2 linked regions of the Acidisarcina polymorpha genome follow. The protein of the gene in region 1 binds, or shares a complex with, the protein of each later gene. Links are inferred from orthologs where the notes say so. Each region holds a gene or a part of one and is shown on either strand. Other genes may lie near its edges. The genes, in order: tsaD and tsaE.

What was found.
Region 2: the proteins of tsaD (region 1) and tsaE are in contact, whole or in part, in a crystal structure (PDB 6N9A), measured with the Thermotoga maritima proteins. The link is inferred for Acidisarcina polymorpha from one-to-one orthologs. Residues at the interface, in WP_004082750.1 of Thermotoga maritima: Cys10, Asp11, Arg49, His50, Leu82, Gly84, Gly135, Gly136, Glu154, Thr155, Leu156, Asp157, Asp158, Ser159, Glu162, Asp165, Lys166, Arg169, Leu170, Tyr175, Lys213, Thr214, Leu217, Tyr218, Gln221, Arg222, Asn324; in WP_004082108.1 of Thermotoga maritima: Leu37, Gly38, Lys46, Lys57, Val59, Lys60, Ser61, Thr63, Phe64, Thr65, Leu66, Met67, Val69, Pro71, Tyr82, Arg83, Leu84, Asp86, Asp88, Phe89, Asp93, Ile128, Asp130, Glu131, Arg134.

What each region holds. Positions count from the first base shown.
Region 1 is NZ_CP030840.1:3,824,083-3,833,892, forward strand. The notes cover bases 6,829-9,810. They hold tsaD (tRNA (adenosine(37)-N6)-threonylcarbamoyltransferase complex transferase subunit TsaD), read right to left. Parts: upstream 8,933-9,810; coding sequence 7,724-8,932; downstream 6,829-7,723. Other genes in these bases: pruA (L-glutamate gamma-semialdehyde dehydrogenase), read right to left, coding at 6,829-7,668; ACPOL_RS16325 (CCA tRNA nucleotidyltransferase), read left to right, coding at 9,020-9,810. Also shown: ACPOL_RS16290 (flagellar motor protein MotB), read right to left, coding at 1-373; flagellar motor stator protein MotA, read right to left, coding at 526-1,413; ACPOL_RS35520 (sensor histidine kinase), read right to left, coding at 1,715-3,160; ACPOL_RS16305 (NAD(P)/FAD-dependent oxidoreductase), read right to left, coding at 3,176-4,828; ACPOL_RS16310 (response regulator transcription factor), read left to right, coding at 5,378-6,034; more of pruA, read right to left, coding at 6,070-6,828.
Region 2 is NZ_CP030840.1:1,401,223-1,411,049, reverse strand. What follows is about bases 2,338-5,336. They hold tsaE (tRNA (adenosine(37)-N6)-threonylcarbamoyltransferase complex ATPase subunit type 1 TsaE), read left to right. Parts: upstream 2,338-3,598; coding sequence 3,599-4,075; downstream 4,076-5,336. Other genes in these bases: aroE (shikimate dehydrogenase), read right to left, coding at 4,792-5,336; ACPOL_RS06170 (hypothetical protein), read right to left, coding at 4,191-4,760; ACPOL_RS06180 (NAD(P)H-hydrate dehydratase), read left to right, coding at 2,338-3,639. Outside these bases: cell division protein FtsZ, read left to right, coding at 1-260; ACPOL_RS06185 (penicillin-binding transpeptidase domain-containing protein), read left to right, coding at 523-1,809; more of ACPOL_RS06180, read left to right, coding at 1,990-2,337; more of aroE, read right to left, coding at 5,337-6,357; ACPOL_RS06155 (M3 family metallopeptidase), read left to right, coding at 6,988-9,021; ACPOL_RS06150 (SDR family NAD(P)-dependent oxidoreductase), read left to right, coding at 9,107-9,827. UniProt on the Escherichia coli protein: Required for the formation of a threonylcarbamoyl group on adenosine at position 37 (t(6)A37) in tRNAs that read codons beginning with adenine.

The sequences.
Region 1 (9,810 bases):
CGAGCAGCTCGATCCGAAGTCCTTCCGGAGTGACAGTCATCTCGACTTGTTTGGAAAGGTCCTTTAAGTTGACCGTCTGATGGATCTGCCGCTCCAGCTGCTCCTTCAGTTTTTCTATATTTTCCTTGGTAAAGGGGAGTGCCTCGCCCGATCCCGACTTGTCGGATCCAACTTCGGTCGACTTGCCTAGCGGATCGTTGAAATAACCGGCAACAACTTTCTTGGTGTGCTCGCTAGTATTCAAGAGCCATAACACGATAAAGAGAGCCATCATCGCGGTGACGAAGTCGGCATAGGCGACCTTCCAGGCCCCGCCATGGTGGCCGGCATGCCCTTTCCCGCGCTTAATGATGATAATGGTCGGCTTAGCCATACCTTGGAGCGCTCCGAAGTTGCAGGTGTGAATGGATAGCGATTCGTTCGAAAAAAGACTAGTCCCGCGAGAACCGCCAAGCAGACGCGCATTTTTGTCGACAGGAGGTCCAGGGAGAGATGGTTAGTCCCCGGCAGCACTTCTTCTTCTATCTAGGCGGCCTCTTTTTCGGTTGCGGCCGGCGCTGCCGACTCACCTCGGCAAGCTGCTTCCAATTCCTCGAACGTCGGCCGGACATGGAGCGGAATAGATCGGCGAGCAATCTCAACCACGGTCTGCGGTGCATTTCCTTTCATCGAGGCCAGCATCAGGACTCGTAGCATGTGCACGTAAGTGTGTTCTTCCTCGGTGGCCTTGGTCATATTCGAGCTCAGCGGACCAACGACTCCATAACACAACAGAATTCCTAGGAATGTGCCGACCAAGGCTGCTGCAACCTTTTTCCCCAACTCTTCCGGCGGACCACTCAAGGCGCCCATGGTAATGACCACGCCGAGCACCGCAGCGACAATCCCGAGACCCGGCAACGCATCCGCGACCGTCGAAAGCGCGGTGATCGGCGCAGAGGCGCCATGATGGCAGACATCCATATCCAGCTCCATCATCTGGTCCATGTCGAAGGGGTCAACTCCTCCGGTGACGATCATGCGCATCGTGTCGCAGACAAAGTGGCAGACGTGATGATCCTTCAGGAACTCCGGATATTTCTTGAAGATCTCGCTCTCTTCCGGTTTCTCAATATCGCCTTCAATCGAGAGTAGACCGCCGCGGCGGACCTTGTTGAGCAGTTCGAACATCATGGTCAGCGAGGAGATGTAGCGGACCTTGCCGAACTTGGAGCTGCCGATTGTCCCCAGCAGGGCGCCAATGATCTGTTTGAGGATGTGCAACGGGTTGGCAGTCAGCAGCGTGCCCACTGCGGCGCCGACGATGATCAAGACCTCGGCCGGCTGCACCAGCACGGCCAAGTGTCCCTTCTCCATCATGAAGCCGCCTATGACGGCCCCGAACACTAACACGATACCGATTATGGCAAACACATCACGCTCCCAGAAATCCGCATCGGGACGGCGATCCAACCGTCGTTCGGAGGTGGCTTCTCTAACCCAGGGGTAAAGGGAGAAAAATCGACCGTCTCACCGGCTCTATCGGCACCGGGATGGTTGAACTTGACTGCTAGAGAAGAAGTACAGATGGTGTGGCTTCCGGAGATTGACGTAGGCCGCTACTTCGAGGAAATGACCGCCGGCTCAAGTGGTTCGCATCGGAGCAGCCAATTTCAGCCCTGCAGCGAAGGTCGCGGAGCTTTCACAACGTCTGCAGAGTGGGGAAAAGAGGTCTTTAGGAAGTTGATTTGCCGGTCGGAATGCGGACCACGAATTCGGTTTTGCCGGGAGTCGTGTTAAATCCAATTTCGCCGCCAAAGGAACTCACCACGATCCGCCTTGCAATGTCCAGCCCAAGCCCGGTACCGACACCCACTGGCTTGGTGGTAAAAAATGGGTCAAAGATATGCTTTTGAAATTCCTCGGGGATGCCCGACCCCTCATCGGCAATACCGACACACACGAAGCCATCCTCCGCCCAGGTACGAACGTAGATGGTTCCTCTGTCGGGGCTCGCGTCCACGGCGTTATCAATCAGGTTTGTCCACACCTGGGTTAAACCGGCGCCACGGCTTTCAATTTCCGGGAGATTAGCGGCGAATTTTTTATCGACCTTCAGGTCTTTCGGGCGCAGTTTGTGGGCCAGGATCGTAATTGTGCTCTGCAGGCCATCATGAACATCGATCACATGGACCTGGGTCGTATTTTCGTTATAGGAATATTTCTTAACCGCGGTAACTAATTCTGACACCCGGGTAATGCTTTCTTCGATGGCCACCACGAGTTGCATGCTGGAAACGAGAGACGCAAGCCAATTCAGGGCGTCCGAGAGATCAGCGCCACGAAAGGCATGCTGAGTGCAGTCCAAATCCCGGTCGGTGATGCCAACCGAGGTGAGCGTTGGAGCCATCTTCCAACTGTTCTGCACTCCCGCCGCATCCAGCCATTCGGCTAGACATTCCTCGGCGTCCGATTGATCGAGGGAACTCATCGCCTTCTGCTTTTCACAGGTGAGAGCGCGTTTCTGAAGGCTCTTCATACAATCGATCTGTTCCCCTTGCAGGGGCGATTCACAAAACCGCAGGCTGATTTGCTGAAGCTGTACCAGATTTTCTCGCAGCTGGGCCGCCGCTCGCCGGGCTGCCGTACCGGGATTGTTGAGCTCATGCATCAAGCCTGCCGCCAGGGTCCCTAGCGACATCAGCTTCTCACGGTGAAGCGCGAACGCCTGATAATCCTGCAGGCGGCGCTCCATATTCGCCACCACCGCCTGGCGGACGACGGGGCAGGTCGCCATCAGTCGCCAAAACCCCTCTTCATCCACCCGAATCAGGGTTGTATCCAACACCACTTCTGAAAAGGTGACGGTAGCTGGACGCCCGGTGAGCAGTGGTACCTCTCCAAAGCTCTCCCCGGCAGTAAAGTGCAGGAGGAGTCCTCTCGAGCCGTCGTCCTCCTTCTTGAATCCGCGAATCTCACCGCGCAGCAGTCCGGAGAGACCGCGCACCTGTTCGCCCTCTTTGTAAAGCACTGACCCGGCGGGTGCATGAACCACCTCGACTTCACCGAGGCATCCGGCATCCTCTTCACGGAGTTGCGAGAATATGGCTATCTGGCGCAAGTCGGAATAGACTTCTCGCGCGTTTACCTTCACTGTCGTGACTAGCTGTTCATCGGGCATCGTGGTGAGCTGGCTTTAGAACCTGGCCAGATACTGGTGCATAAACTGCACCGAAATGGAACCCTCCCCTACTGCGGACGCTGCCCGCTTGATCGAACCATGACGGACATCTCCCGCGGCGAATACTCCAGGAATACTGGTCTCCAAAAGATAGGGCTGTCGGTCTTCCTTCCAACTCTTCGGCATCCTGCCCTCGATCATGAGATCGCGTCCACACAATATAAACCCGTTCGGATCGCGCATGACTCCCTCGGGCAACCATCCAGTATTAGGCGCCGCTCCGATAAAAATGAACAGCGCGGAGGCCGGCCTGGTACTCTCTCCGTCCGCTGTAGAAACCCGAATCGCTGCCAATCTTTCCTCGCCGCATGCCTCAACTACATGCGATCTCGTCTCAACCACTATGTTGGATGTACCAGCAATCTGATCGATTAAGTATTTCGACATGCTCTTCTCGAGCGACTCTCCCCGCACCAGCATGGTTACTTTTCGGGCATATTTCGAGAAATACATCGCCGCCTGGCCGGCGGAATTGGCTCCGCCAACGATAAAAACCTCCTCGTCGCGGCAGGAGATCGCCTCAGTCATCGCCGCTCCGTAATAAATGCCGGCGCCGGTGAACCGGTCGAGCCCGGGAATCTCGAGCCGTCGATAGTTGACTCCGACTGCTAGCAGCGCTGCGCGGCAAGAGACTTCCTTGCCGTCGGCGAGGGTCACAAAATGATATTGGTTGGCGCTGCGAATACCGGTCGCAGTCTGGGCGAGGAACTCGGTTCCAAAGCGGGATGCTTGAATGAACGCGCGTTTGGCCAACTCGGCTCCGCTCACTCCGGTCGGAAATCCCAGATAGTTTTCAATCCGAGAGCTGCTGCCAGCCTGTCCTCCGGGAGCTTCCGGCTCGATTAGCAGGGCCCGCAAACCCTCCGACGTCGCGTAGACCGCCGCAGCCAACCCTGCCAACCCCGCCCCTACGATGACGACGTCGTAGAAATCCCTTTCCGCGGTGACATGCAGACCGATCTTCGAAGCAAGTTCAGTTTGCAATGGTTGAACTAGCGACGTTCCATCCGCAAACAGGACTGCAGGAAGCTTGTGCTCATCAAGCTTGTATTTGACCAGCAGCTGCTGTGCCTCGTCGCTACGTTCCGGATCCAGCCATTCATACGGAATCTGGTTGCGGGACAGAAAATCCCTCACCTGGTGATCTTTCAAAGACCAACGGGGACCGATCACGCGCAAACCTTCAAATGGTGGCTTGTAGCCCTCTCTCCACGAGCCCAGGAGATCGTCTAATACGGGGTAGAGCCGTTCTTCGGGCGGATCCCAAGGTTTGGTGAGATAGTAGTGGATTTTCGCGGAGTTGATCGCCCGGATGGCCGCCTCAGTGTCCGCATAGGCGGTCAACAGCGCCCGCTTGGCCTCGGGAAAGACAAGTTGTGCTTTCTCGAGCAGCTCGACTCCAGTCATGCCCGGCATGCGCTGATCGGAGAGGAAGAGCGCTACCGAGTCGCCTCGCTCCACTAACTGTGCGCAGGTATCCAATGCTGCCTGCCCGGATCCGGCGCGAAGAATGCGATAGCCAGCGCCGTATTGACGGCGCAGGTCTTGTACGACCGCCTCGAGCACGCTAATGTCGTCGTCGACCGCGAGGATTACCGGCTTGCCCATAAAAACCTGCTCCACCCTCTCATGATTTTCCCTCAGCGCACTTAAGCCCTGACGGGAATCTTGCCCGCCCATATCCAGAGCGTTTTTCCAGTCCTGCTCTACAAGTTTACGGCCAGGTGCAATATCTCAGGAACGAGAGCGTCGCGAGCCGTCCGCGGATCCGACGCTCAGCGGACCCAGGCTTATCAGGTGTGTACATCCGGATGAATCATATTGCACAAGCCGTTACGATTTTTCCCCGTATTTTGTTACTGCTGCGGTAGTGTATTTCTCAACGGTCCAAGTTGATAGGACGCATGAAAGCACGTCAGTCCACCACTGAATTCCTTCTTTTCCCAGCCGATTTGTTGAATTTCAAGAGCGGATCTGTCTGAATTGGAGACACCGGAAAAGAAGTCGATCGCAATCGTCGATACACGAGGAAGAGATGGGTGCCATAAGGCCGCCCGCGCAAGACACTCCTGTCGCGAGCGACCTTGGCGTTCGGCCACGTTCCGCATGTGCCCGTCCAGATCGACATATACGCGAATTTAACGAGGCATCGTACCGATGAATAAGATTATTCTGGCTGATAACCAGGCTATTTTTCGTGCTGGGACTGCTAAAGTCCTGGCCATGGAAGACGATTTGCGGATCATCGCCCAATGTCCCGACAGCCCCAGGCTTTACCACGCCGTGAACACGTTTCGCGGCTCTGTCGTGATTGTCGCCTGCTCGCTTCGAGCTGATCTAGCGAAGGTCGTCGAAGGAGCCCGGGCAGTGGCCAGCCGGGTGATTCTGATTGCGGAGAACAATGAGACTCCTCCGGAGCAGATCACCGGGACGGTGCAAGGTCTGATGTATCGGGATGTAACCAGCGCAGCCCTGATCGATTGTGTGCGCCGGGTCATTCGCGGGGAGCGGGTGATTCATGCTGCCCTTCCCAACACCGGCGACGCCATCGACGACCAGGTAGGTGCGCGCGTCCGGGACCGGCTCACGCCGAAAGAAATGAAGATTGTCGCGCTCATCGTCCAAGGATGCAAGAACCGGGAGATCGGCATCCGTTTGGGGACCACGGAACAGGTGATTAAAAACTACCTGCGCAGCATTTACGACAAGACCGGAGTTTCCGACCGGCTCGAGTTGGCGCTTTTCACCATCCATCACCGGATATTGGCCGAGGCCGCAGCCGCGGTAGGAAACCAGATGGAGATCCACGTGTGAAACGATCGAGCGTTGGATCTCCTTCGAGGCAAGCTCTACACTGAAAGTCTCTCGGCCACCGATTTTGCCTGGGTGAAGAGAAGCAGGTAGTCGGGACCGCCAGCTTTCGAATCCGTACCGGACATGTTGAATCCGCCGAACGGATGGGCCCCCACCATTGCGCCGGTACACTTGCGGTTCAAGTAGAGATTGCCTACGTGGAAGTCGAGCCGGGCGCGGTCAAGTTCCACTCGGTCGTGAGTATAGATCGCGCCGGTCAAGCCATATTCAGTGTTATTGGCAATTGAGAGCGCTTCTTCAAAGCCTTTTGCCTTGATCAGCGCCAGGACGGGTCCGAAGATCTCTTCCTGCGCAAGCCGCGCGGTAGGTGCGACATCGGCAAAGACGGTGGGTGCAACGAAGTAGCCGCCTTCGGGAGATTCGATGGCCTGGCCGCCGGCGATCAGGCGCCCCTCCGACTTTCCAATTTCGATGTAGCTGAGAATGCTTTGCATCGCCGCATGATTCACGACCGGTCCCATGTTCGGATTCAGAGTAGGATCTCCGATGGTCAGTGAGGCGACGCGTTCCCTGATTCGTTCGATGAAGAGATCGTAGACCAGCTCGTCCACGATCGCCCGCGAACAAGCCGAACACTTCTGCCCGCTGAATCCGAAAGCCGACGCGATCACGCCATCAACGGCTGCATCGAGATCACAGTCGCCGCTGACGATGATCGAGTCCTTGCCGCCCATTTCGAGCACCGTCCGTTTGATCCAAATTTGGCCTGGCTGCGTTTTGGCGGCTTTTTCATGGATGTCTAGACCGACATCGCGGGATCCGGTGAACGCGATGAAACGCGTTTTAGGATGCTCCACGATGGCATTGCCAAAGGTCGCGCCGGAGCCGGGGCAGAAGTTCACCACCCCGGGAGGCATCCCAGCCTCTTCGAGCACTTCTACGAATTTGGCCGCGATGGTCGGAGAATCGCTCGAGGGCTTCAGCACGACGGTGTTGCCGGTGACGATTGCTGCAGCAGTCATCCCCGCCATGATGGCGAAAGGGAAGTTCCATGGCGGAATCACTGCGCCAACCCCGAGGGGAATATAAAGCAGCTCATCCCGTTCGCCCGGATATTGGATGGGGGTCGTGGCGGCAGCCAGACGAAGTGCTTCGCGAGCGTAGAACTCCAGAAAATCAATGGTCTCGGCAACGTCGGCATCGGCTTCGGCCCAGTTTTTGCCGACCTCGTAAACCAGCCACGCGCAGAACTCAAACTTCCGGTGCTGAATAATCTCTGCCGCTCGTAGCAACAGCGAACTCCGGGTTCCGGCGGGTACATATTTCCACGCGCTAAACGCCGTCAGTGCTGCTTGAATGGCGGCTTCGGCATGATCTTTGCCGGCCTTTTGATGAATGCCGACGATTTGCGCTGGCCGAGCCGGGTTGTGCGACTCGATTTTTCCTGGAGTATGCAGGCGTTCGCCGCCGATGATCAATGGATATTCATGGCCGAGCAGATCCCCGACTTTGAGCAACGCGTCCTTCATCGCATGCTGCTTATCGCTGTGGGAGAAATCGGTGAACGGTTCGTTGCGGAAAACGCCCATCGGCGTTCGTGGAAGAATCACGGTGCCTATCGTCGCGGTAGCCATAGCAGAACCAGTTTACGCTTAGCTCCGGAGCGGGCCAAGAAGCTGATGGGTGACGTTACTGCAATGGCAGCGATGGTTCGGCGTTCAGGCTGTTTAAGGCAAAATCCTTAGCCAGGAACCTTGGCCATGCGGCCGCGGCAATCATGGCGGCATTGTCGGTCGAGAGCGCCAGCGAAGGAAAAGCAATGGGGAGGCTGCGGGTGCTGGCTTCGGCCGCGAACCGGCTGCGAAGTTCGCGATTCGCCGCGACTCCGCCAGTGACGATAAGACTCTGAATTCCCAGCGTTTCCGCTGCCCGTAAGGTCTTGCGGAGCAGATCTCCGACGACCGCGTACTGGAAACTCGCGATCAGGTTGAGGGTTTGCGAGTCACAGAGAGCCCGAGCGTCGTCCACTTTTGGAGTGGCAAAGGCAGCGAGGGCCAGACGGCGCGCTTCAATCGACGCTTTCAGATCGTGAGCTTCGATGTACCGGAGGACGGCGGTCTTGATGCCGCTGAACGAGAAGAGCATCTTCGGCGAGGCTGCCAAGTCTCCGGCACGCTGGGCGCGGTGCTTGGTCTTGATTTGAGCAAAGGCAAAGGGCACGGCCTTCGGATCTCCAAAAGGAGCGAGGACGTCGATCCAGGGGCCACCTGGATAAGGGAGACCGAGCAGCTTGGCGACCTTGTCGAAGGCCTCTCCGGCGGCGTCGTCAACTGTGCGGCCAACGTTGCGATACTGCCACACTCCGCCGGACGCCTCATCGCCGCAGTCAGCCAGGTAGAGATGAGTGTGGCCTCCAGAGACGACCAGGGCAAGGATCGGAGATGTGGGCGATTGCTGCTGGCTAGCGTGCTCGAGGAGCACGGCATGGATATGTCCTTCCAGGTGGTTGACTGCTATCAGCGGCTTACCGAGCGCATAGGCCAGGGACTTAGCATAAGTGATGCCTACCAGCAGCGCTCCAGCCAGTCCGGGACCGTGAGTGACCGCGATCGCGTCCAGATCCCGGAAGCCGACGCCTGCGGCAGCGAGAGCGGCACGGACGACCGGCACAATGTTGCGGAGATGCTCGCGGGAAGCTAGTTCGGGAACTACCCCGCCAAAGAGCGCGTGCGTGGCAATCTGCGAGGCGATAATGTTAGACAGGGTCTCCCGGCCGTAGCGGACAACGGCGGCTGCGGTCTCATCGCACGAGCTTTCAATCCCGAGAACCAGCCCGGTGGAAGCTATGGATTCAGATCGGCGGCCGATAGACGATGAAGACTCCGGAGACGGATTCACATCTCTAATATTAGTAGAGCGAGTACTTCGTATTAGTAGAGCGAGTCCTTGTCCGTGTGAAGCGAGTCCTTGGACGCCGGAGAGAGCATGGCAAGCCACCCCAATTCAGCGCGTCAGAGAGCGGCCGATGCTGTAGCGGCGAGGCTGCGAGCGGATGGCTATGCGGCCTACTTCGCGGGTGGATGTGTGCGCGATCTCCTGCTCGGCCGTCAACCCAAAGACTTTGATGTGGCGACCAACGCGGTGCCGGAGGTCGTCCTTGATCTTTTTCCGCAGACCTTCGCCGTTGGGGCTCACTTCGGCGTGGTGCTGGTTGCTGTTGAGATCGACGGCGAGGAGATTGTCACCGAGGTTGCGACATTCAGGAATGATGGCTCCTATTCAGACGGACGCCACCCTGACGCGGTCCGCTTCTCCGAGAGTGCCGAAGAAGACGTGCAGCGGCGCGACTTCACCATCAACGGCATGTTGTTGGATCCCGAGGTTCTACGCACGAGCGGCGATGTCGACACAGCGGTTCTCGACTTCGTCGGCGGACGAGCAGATCTAGCCGCGGGTGTGGTGAGGGCCATTGGCGATCCGCGGCGGCGGTTTGCGGAAGATAAGCTGCGGATGCTTCGCGGAGTTCGTTTTGCTGCGCGGTTTGATTTTTCGATTGAGGAAGCAACGTTAAGGGCTATCCAATCCCTCGCCAGTGAGATCAAGCAAGTCAGCCGGGAACGAGTGCGCGATGAGTTGACTCGAATGCTGACCGAGGGGCACGCTCGCCGTGCCTTTGAATTGCTCGATCGAACCGGGTTGTTGCAGGAAGTGCTGCCCGAGGTTGCGAAGATGCATGGCGTCGAACAGCCGCCGCAGTTTCATCCTGAGGGAGATGT
Region 2 (9,827 bases), 2.4 Mb from region 1 along the record:
GTTCTTTGAGGATGGAGGAGCCGACTTCCCCGAATATCACGGCCGTGGCGGACCCCACCCACGACGTGGACTTCCTGCAGCCGATTGATTTTGCAAGTCGAGAAGGAGAGGACGTGGAGGGCGCGCCGAAAGAGCATCTGGTGATGGTTGCAAATAGGCCACAGCCGCGCATGTACAGCGGGTCCTTGGACGCTGAGGAGCATGACACGGAACGGGAAGACCTCGACGTCCCAGCGTTTTTGCGTCGGGGAGGGCTGTGACAGGTTTACACTTAGACAGGTTTACACTGAGGGAGTGATTCAGCTTTGAGGTTTCAGGTGGATGTCCCGAGGTCGCGCAACCGCGACGCTGGCTCCGGGTCTAAATTACTTCCGGTTCACGGCGGTTTTGGTTGTATCCCGATTTGGAAGGCATCTTACTATTTTGGGACTCCGGCTGGAATTTAGCAGCAAGAGAAGAAATGCCTTACCTTACCGATCATTACACTCTGAGGGTACCCGTTCTTCTAGAGACCTGAAATTTATGAAACTGAACACACTCATAAAGTCATTATTGACGTCCCTTCTAATGCCGCTGGGAGCGGCGATGTCGCCGGTTTGCGTAGCAGCGACCGTCCATCACGTCCACCATCATGCCGGACAGGCCACCGCGTTGCATGCAGTCTCTGCGCATTCTGCTCATGCATCGACGCTTCAAAGACGAGCGGTCCATGCAGCTGGCTACGCGGGTGCTCATACCGTCGTGCATTCCTCCGGAAGGGCGGGCATGCGGAGGGCGAGCCTGGCTTACCGCCGGCGCCGTTCGTTCGAGCGATTTACGGGAAGCTCGTTTGTCGACGCCGACCTGACCACCGGGGACGTCACCGCCGGGGAAGACCCGGTGGTCAGAGCGGCTGCGGTCGAAGCTCTAGGAAATATGAATGGTACGGTTGTGGCCATCGATCCGAAGAACGGCCGCATTCTCGCCATGGTGAACCAGAAGCTCGCCTTGAGCGGGGGCGCCGAACCATGCTCGACGATCAAGGTTTCTGTTGCCTTGGCAGCACTGCAGGAAGGCATTATTACCAAGGACACTCCGGTCAACCTGGGCGGCAGCTATCACATGACGCTCACCGAGGCTCTGGCCCACTCCAACAACCTTTATTTTGAGACCCTCGGCCGGACCCTCGGATTTGAGCGAGTTCGCCATTATGCAAATCAGTTTGGTCTGGGGGAGTTGGCTGGCTACAATATCCCGGGCGAGACCCTGGGCACCTATCCAGACGAGGTACTTCCAGAGGCTCAGGGCGGCGTCGGCAGAATGTGCAGCTTCGGCGAGGGCGTTTCGATGACGCCGCTGCAGTTGGGTGCTCTCGTCTCCTCCATTGCAAATGGAGGGACCCTTTACTACCTCCAGCATCCAACCACGCCCCAGGAGGTGCTTGATTATCATCCTAAGATCAAGCGCACCCTCGATATTTCGAAAGTGATTCCAGAAATCCAGGACGGTATGCACGCTGCGACTCTTTACGGTACCGCCCGCAGCCTCCGTGCAAACTTCAACGAGTTTCCGGTGATGGGCAAGACCGGCACCTGCTCGAACAATGGCACCCGGTTTGGCTGGTTTGCTTCCTACGCAGATACCCAATATGGACGCATAGTCACGGTCTTCTTCCTCGAAGGAGGACGTCCCACCTTCGGACCTCGCGCCGCGGAGTTGACCGGAGTCTTCTATCGGAATCTTTGGGACCACAGCTACTTCGTGGAGAAATCGGCACCGGATCAATCAACCGCGCCAGGCAATGCTACCGTGCTGGGCGTCTCGCAATAACAATGCAAGGGTTAGTCATTCAAGACCGGCCTCCGACTGGAGGCCGTTTGTTTTTCGGCGGAGAATAAAGAGAAGTCGGTCAAAATTGCAGGAGAGTGCGTTCGATCAGCTTCTTCCCCGGAGATGCCAAGACGCCCTCTGCTTGGCATCGACGACACTAGTAGAATGCGCTGGGTGCCAATGAAGATTCTTACCGCTAAAGAGATGCGCGAAGTCGACGTACGGACGGTCGAGCAATATGGCGTCGCTGCGACGACGCTGATGGAGAATGCCGGCGCAGCGGTTGCTCGCTTTGTGCTTCGCGAGTTTCCCGACTATGCCCGCATCACGATTCTTTGCGGACGGGGCAACAATGGTGGGGATGGCTTTGTGGCCGCCCGCGCACTCGCCGAGGCTGGACGGGTCGTCGCTGTCCTGCTTCTTGGAGAAGCGGCTGACCTCAAGGGCGATGCCAAGGTCATGTTTGAGCGCCTTCCGCAGCGGGCCCTCTTCGCGAAGGACGAAGCAGCGCTCGACGAACCTTCTGTCCGAGCGCTTTTCAGCAATACTGAACTATTTCTCGATGCCGTCGTAGGAACTGGCTTCCAGCCCCCCTTGCGTGGCGTCGTGGCTGCCCTCGCCGAACGCATCCATGGCCTCGAAGCGCCGGTGGTTGCCGTCGATCTTCCGTCCGGGTGGGACGCCGACTCGCGCGGGGCCGACTCGCCTGGGGCCTTCCGTGCCGATGCAGTTGTCACCTTCACCGCACCGAAGCCGGCCCACCTATTTGGCAACATGACGCGAGGGGGGATCGTGGTCGCCGGGATTGGTTCTCCCGAAGAAGCCATCATTTCAACGACTGGCTTGACGTGGAGCGGTGCGGCAGCCGAAGTCTCCCATAAACCCCGCGTTCCAGACAGCAACAAGGGAATGTTTGGCCACGTTCTCGTCGTAGGAGGAGCAAAAGGGACGGCGGGAGCTGCTGCAATGGCGTCGGTCTCAGCTCTTCGCGCCGGCGCTGGACTGGTGACGGCCGCGGTTCCGGAATCAATTCTCCCGACGGTGGCGCGCGCCGCACTTGAGCTCATGACTGTCCCCCTGGTTCAGGGCAAACACGGGGAGATCGCTCGCGTCAACGCAGATCCTGAACGCCTCAAATTTTTGATCGAGAAGATCACGGTTTTGGCCGTGGGTCCCGGGATCTCCCAGCATCCGGAAACGGCCGAATTTGTGATCGAACTGGTTAGACAGTCGCGATTGCCTCTGGTCCTTGACGCTGACGCCCTGAACATCGTCTCGAAGAACCCCGAGCTTCTCGACGGAAGCCAGCGCCCGGTGATCATCACGCCTCACCCGGGCGAGATGGCGAGACTCATCGGTGGGAGTGTCAAGGACGTTCAGGCGGATCGCGAGAATACTGCTCGCAACTTCGCCACGCGTCATCAGGTTACCGTTGTCCTCAAAGGCTGGCGAACTTTGATAGCGCATCCCAACGGCGCGGTCGCCGTAAACACTACCGGCAACCCGGGTATGGCGAAGGGAGGCAGCGGAGACATCCTCACCGGAATCGTTGCGGCCATGGTCGCACAATATGCCCGCGATCCGGCTGCCGAGAACGTCGCTGCGGCAGTCACGGCCGCCGTCTACCTCCACGGACTGGCTGCGGATCTGGCGGTGTTGGAACAAGACGAACATACCTTGCTGGCGACCGATACAGTTTCACATCTTTGTAACGCTTTCCGCTATCGCTCTAAGGACAAAGGCGGGTATGTTTGGTTACAGGGGTTTCCAAATGCCGAAGACAGAAGATATGACAGCGGAGACAACCAGCAACGAAGGCCAGGTGTTTGAAACGAACGGAAGCGATGAGACCATTGGCGTCGGGCGAGAGATCGCCAAGCTGCTGACCCCGCCCAAATTTCTGATCCTTCGCGGCGATCTGGGTGCTGGCAAGACCACGCTGGTCAAGGGAATTGCCGAAGGTTTGAATGCAGCTGAAGCGGAGGAAGTAACTAGCCCGACCTTCACTCTGATCCACGAGTACGAGGGCCAGTTTCCTGAGTCCGGACACGAGACGCCCGTGAAGTTGTACCACCTGGACCTGTATCGAGTGGATGCGGAAAGACAGCTTGAAGCTTTGGGACTCGATGAGCTGGCGGGTCCGGATAGCATCGTTTTGGTTGAATGGGGGGAAAAATTTCCCAGTGTGGTTAAGCGCAGCGATGGAGAAATTGTGGTGAAGTCCGCTGGCGGTGACGCCCGCCGGATTACTGTGAACCTGCGTTGAGCGCTTTTCCGCCAGGCCGAGCGGCACCGATCCTGGCTAGCTTTGATATCCCAAGCCAGCTTTAATATCCCATGTCGGCCAAGCCGAGGAGCAGTGTATCTTCGGGATCCGTTGACTACGCTCTAAACATAAGGAACAGGATCGCGCCCAGGACGACCAGAAGCAGCACTACGATCGAGATCGCCCAGGTTCTGACGGTCTTCTTGAGGGAAGTTAGCGCCTCGAGAGTTTGGGCTTGCCGTTGCGTCTCCGACTCGAAAGACTTGCTGATCCAGGTCAAGCGCTCCTGCAGATACTTAAGGTCGGCGGTCTGATTCTTCAGCTGCCCATTGAGGTCCCGCAAAGACGCGCGTATCTCCTCATACTCCTCCTCCCGATGATGGTCATCTGGGGTTGGCATAGCCGCCCCGCCGCCAGCGCTAAGCACATTGGTGCCCAGCACACTGCGCTCCAGCAGCGGCAGTACGCGCGCAAGATACGGCAGAAGAACTCGAAGTTGAAGCAAGATGCGCCACATGGAAGGACGAGGATCCTTTTTGTCTTCAAGAGACAGAGCGGTTATAGGAGTATGACTGAGTTCGGCGTGCGCTTCCTTCAGATTCGGAGACGGGCTTTGTTCGTCGGACGCCAATTCGATGAGACGGTCTATTTCGGAGACTTGCCTGGTGAATGGTGACTTTGCCATAGGGAAGGTTGTAAGGGATCCATCGCTGTTCTTAGTGAGAGCCGTTGGCCGTTGCCGCTCGCTGCCGCAGCGAGTGAAGGACTACCCGTAGCATCTCATCTTCGGGAGCTGGCTTGCCAGTCCAGATCTCGAATTGCCGAGCGCCCTGATGCACGAACATCTCGATGCCGGTGATCACGGGAATGTTCTTCGCCCTCGCTGCTTTGATGAGCGGCGTATCGATAGGGTTATAAACCAGGTCGAAGACGATTCGCGCATTGATCTCTTCCGGCTTCAGCAAGGAGTGGGTCTTCACGCCACCCATTCCGACGGGCGTTGCATTCACAATGACATCAAAATCGCTCTTGCCAAGCTGTTCGGCTTTTGCGACCTTGGCTTTCGCTTCCTTGGCGAGTTTTTGAGCATTGAGCAAGCTTCGGTTCAGGATCGAGACCTCGGCGCCTTTTTCCTTGAGTCCGAAGACTGCGGCCCGGGCAGCGCCGCCTGCACCCAACACCAACACCTTCGCGCCGCGGAGAACTAAACGCTTCTCCAGCGGTCGAACCACGGCAGCCACATCGGTGTTGAAACCGTACAATTTTCCATCCTGAGAGCGGACGACGGTGTTGCAGGCGCCGATTTTTTCCGAAATGGCGTCGGTCTTTTGCAGATGCTTCAAGATTTCCTGCTTGAACGGCATCGTCACACTCAGCCCGCTCAAAGGAACCTCGCGAACCAGAGTCAGCAAGTCGCTTAGGGCCGAGGTCTGAAGCGGCAGGTATACGGAGTTCACTCGTTCTCGCCGAAAGGCGGCATTCAGCATCGTCGGGGAGAGTGAGTGCGTCACTGGATTGCCGGCAACTCCGTAAACTTTGGTCGCGGCGTCAAGTTGATCGACCCGGTAAAGTTCGAGCAGCGTCTGTGCCGAAAGCTGTCCAGGCGCCGTTTCCTCCCCCGTTGTTGCTGAGGCAAAGGTGAACACGCTGCCGGAGCGGGGCCCAAGAATGCGGCTGATGACGCCCTGTTCGCCCATACAAATACCCACCACATTGGCCTTGTCTCGTGCACGCTCCAGAAAGCGGATCAAGGCGACGTTGTCGGCCAAGCTGCGGGCGGTTGAGACTACTTTGATGAACTCCGGCTCGAAGGCTAGCATCCGCTCGAAGACGCCGTCCAGGTCTTTAGTGGTCACGAAATCGTGGTAGGACAGGATCAGCCCGCCGCCCTGTGCCCGCAACTTATCCATCGCTGCGGGGCGGATCTCCTCGGCGGTCTGCAATTCCACGTCAACCAGTTGACAGCCTGAGGCGATCGCCTTTTGAAGGACGTCCAGCTCGGCATGACTGGTGCCGACGAATCTGCCGCCAACTGCTTCGCGACGGCAGGTCGCGATGGCAGTCACTTCGGGGTGCTTGCCGAGAAATTCCTTTAACGCAGGAAGCGCCGCCAGAGGTTTAGGGAGATAGTCGATGCGGAATTCGAGAAATGTCGTCTCGCGGTAGGCAGTCTCCGCTTTCTGAACCAGATCCACGGGGGTCGAACCGATGATAGCGACGCAGATCTTACCGATCCGGGCTCGGAGGTAGTGGGAAGAGACAGATGAGAAGGTAGAATTCATGAAGTGACTGCGGCATCTTACCGGCGTTTTCGCCAGGATGCAAGATGATTGCCGCAACCATCGGCCGGGTGGCGCGTCAACGAGCGTCTACTTTGAATTCCCGTGGAGCGCACGCATCAACAACGGTGCGATTCCGAGGACAGCAAAGATCAAACCCAAGACCAGGTAGATCTCCAGGTGAGCAGCTTCATTCCAATGGTAGGCCCCGGCAGCCAGTGAAAACAGGACAATAGCGAAGACTATGCAGACCCGCGAATGCTGCAGTGGAGAGAATCCCATGGGAACGGTATTGGGCGCCCGCATCATGGACGGCATTATAAGCCGACCCCATAAGGTTTGTCATAGCAAGATATAAGTAATTTATTAATAAAATCGCCAAGCGGGTCGCGTGACCGGCTGCGGGCGAGCCCATGCTGCTCTCTGAGCGGGACTTGCGGGGGGGTCTCATTCTGGCATGACCGCCCAGTACTGCTGCCCCCACAGCGTTCAATCCCACTTCACCGAAACGATATGGCTTGGGGAAATGCCACCGGCCGCACCCCCAGAAAAAACCATCTATTCTGAAGAGTGAGGGCTTCCGCAGTGGTGAGGACTTCAGCCGGAATTTTTGAGGAGCGATCGAAAAGCCATATGAGTGTAGAGATAGCAGAGAGAAGAGAAGCGGCACTTGCAGAGGGCGCTGTCTCGCATGCCTGGATGGAAAAGGCCGATGCGGCCAGCGTGAAGGCGTGGGTTGACGCTCGTCTGGACCAATATCAGGCGAGTATCGACAAGCTGGTCTCCGTTCCAGGGCATCGGACGATTGAGAATACTTTGCGCCCCTTTGATGACGCTCAGGCTGTGCTGGCGATCGCCGGGCAGCAGGCATCGCTCCTCGACAGTGTCCATCCCGACAAGGCGGTGCGGGATGTCGCCCAAGCGGCGACGCAGAAAATCTCGGCGGCGGCGACCGCCTTATCGCTGAACCAGGAAGTTTATAACGCCCTCAGCGCTATCGACATCACCCCAGCGGACGCGGCGACGCGCCACTATGTCGAACGCACGTTGCTGCAATACCGGCTGTCCGGTGTCGATCGCGATGAGGCTACCCGCTCCAGGATCAAGGAACTGCAAGACAAGGCGACCGAGATCTCCCTGGCCTTCAGCCGGAACGTGCAAGAAGGCGCCCAGCATATCCAGGTGACCGAGGCCGAACTAGCCGGGCTTCCCGACGATTACTTGAAGGCACATCCTGCCGGGGAGGATGGCTTGATCACGCTCAGCACCGACTTCCCGGACATGCAGCCGCTGATGACCTATTGCAGGAATGCGGAGGCGCGGCGCCGTATGTTCCTCGCGTACCAGACGCGCGCCTATCCGCTGAACAAGGAATTGCTCCTCGACCTGCTGAAGGTCCGTCAGGAACTGGCCACGATTCTGGGTTACAAGACCTGGGCCGATCTAGCTACCGCCGACCAGATGATGCAGTCCGCCGAGCGGATGCAAGCCTTCCTGGACGAATTGGAAGAGGCGTCCAGGTCCGGCGCTGAGCGTGAATACGCGATGGTTCTGGGTTTCGCAAAGCAACAAGAGGCAGGCCTCGAGGAGATCGACTTGGCCGCCCGGGGCTACTGGTATGAGCAATTCCGCCGCTCCGCCTTCCAGTTCGATTCCCAGTCCGTCCGGCCATATTTCCCATACGCGCAGGTAGAACAAGGCATTCTCGCTACCGCGGAAAAGCTCTTCCAGGTACGCTTCGAGCAAGTCGAAGATGCCGACGTTTGGGATCCTTCAGTCAGTGCCTGGCGAGTCTTCGACGCCGATAAGGAGATTGCCGCTGATCGTGATGGAGAGAGGCAGATCGGGCTGTTCTATCTCGACATGCATCCGCGCGAGGGCAAAGATAAATGGTTCAGTGCCGCGCCCCTGGTGCCCGGCGTCCGCGACCGCCAGTTTCCCGAAGCGGCCTTGATCTGCAACTTTCCCGGCGGGAAAGAGGGCGACCCCGGCTTGATGCAGTACAGCGACGTTGTCACCTATTTTCATGAATTCGGCCATCTCATGCATGCCATCCTCGGGGGTCATCAGGAATGGGCGGGCATCAGCGGGATCCGCACCGAATGGGACTTTGTCGAAGCGCCCTCACAGATGCTCGAAGAGTTCTTCCGTGACCCGAAGCTGTTGGCCACATTCGCCCATCATTATGAGAGTGGTGAGGCGCTTCCGGCCGAGATCGTCCAGCGCATGAATCACGCCAGTGCCTTCGGCCGCGCCGATAGCATCCGGACTCAGCTGGTTTACACCAGCTACTCACTCGACACGCATAATGTCGATCCCGAGAAGATCGATCTCGATCGCCTGCTCCAAGCGGAATACAAGCGATTCTCTCCCTACGCCTGGATTGAAGGGAACCGCATGTACGCGAGTTTTGGGCATCTGATCGGGTATTCGTCAAACTACTACACCTACCTCTTCGATAAGGCAATTGCACTTGACTTCTTCAACCAGTTCGATCGTGAAAACCTGCTCGAAGGGCCGGCCGGCCTACGTTACCGCCAGACAGTACTCGAGCCCGGCGGCGCTCGCCCGGCCCGGGAACTGGTGCAGGAGTTTCTCGGCAGACAGCAAAGTCTTGAAGCATTCAAGGCCTGGATCAGTGAGGAATTCGCTAGCCCAGCTTCATAAAACCTCTGAACGAGGGACGCTGGGATGCAATTCAGCCGCTTCTTTAAAATTTCTTCCCGGCTTCAGTCAGGTTTTGAGGAATAACATGACCAGTTCAGCTCAAGGATCGTCAATTCTACGCAAGCGATGGCAAGGTAAATGGGGACTCGTCACCGGAGCCAGCGCCGGCATCGGTATGGCACTGGCTGAGGAGCTGGCTGCCGCCGGCGTGAATCTGGTGCTGACCGCACGCCGCCAGGATCGACTGCAGGCCCTCGCAGCAAAATTGGCGACCGCCTTCGGTATCCAGACCAAGGTCTTGGTCGCCGATCTGGAACAAGCCGACGCTCCTGAGCAAATCTTTGCCGCCACTGAGGGCGCCGGCCAATCGATCGATGTCCTCATCAATAATGCCGGCTTTGGCTACTACGGAGAGTTCTCCAAAGGGGACCCGGCCCGGCAAACCGCCATGGTGCAGGTCAACTGCTCTGCGGTCGTCGCGCTCACCAACCTGTTCTTGCCCAGGATGATCGCTCGGAAGCGAGGGGACATTATGATCGTTGCATCGACCGCGGCCTACCAACCAGTCCCGTATCTGGCGACCTATGCGGCTACGAAAGTCTTCGATCGCTTTCTCGCCGAAGCCCTGGCCCAAGAGGTGAGACCCTTTGGGGTTCACGTTAGTGCACTCTGTCCTGGACCTACGGAATCTGAGTTCGGCCAGGTCGCCGGCTCACCGGCAGACCAATTTCGCGGATCGCAGAAAGCCAGTTCTGTCGCCCGGAAGGGATTGGAGGGACTCGCGCTCGGAAGACAGTGGGTGATCC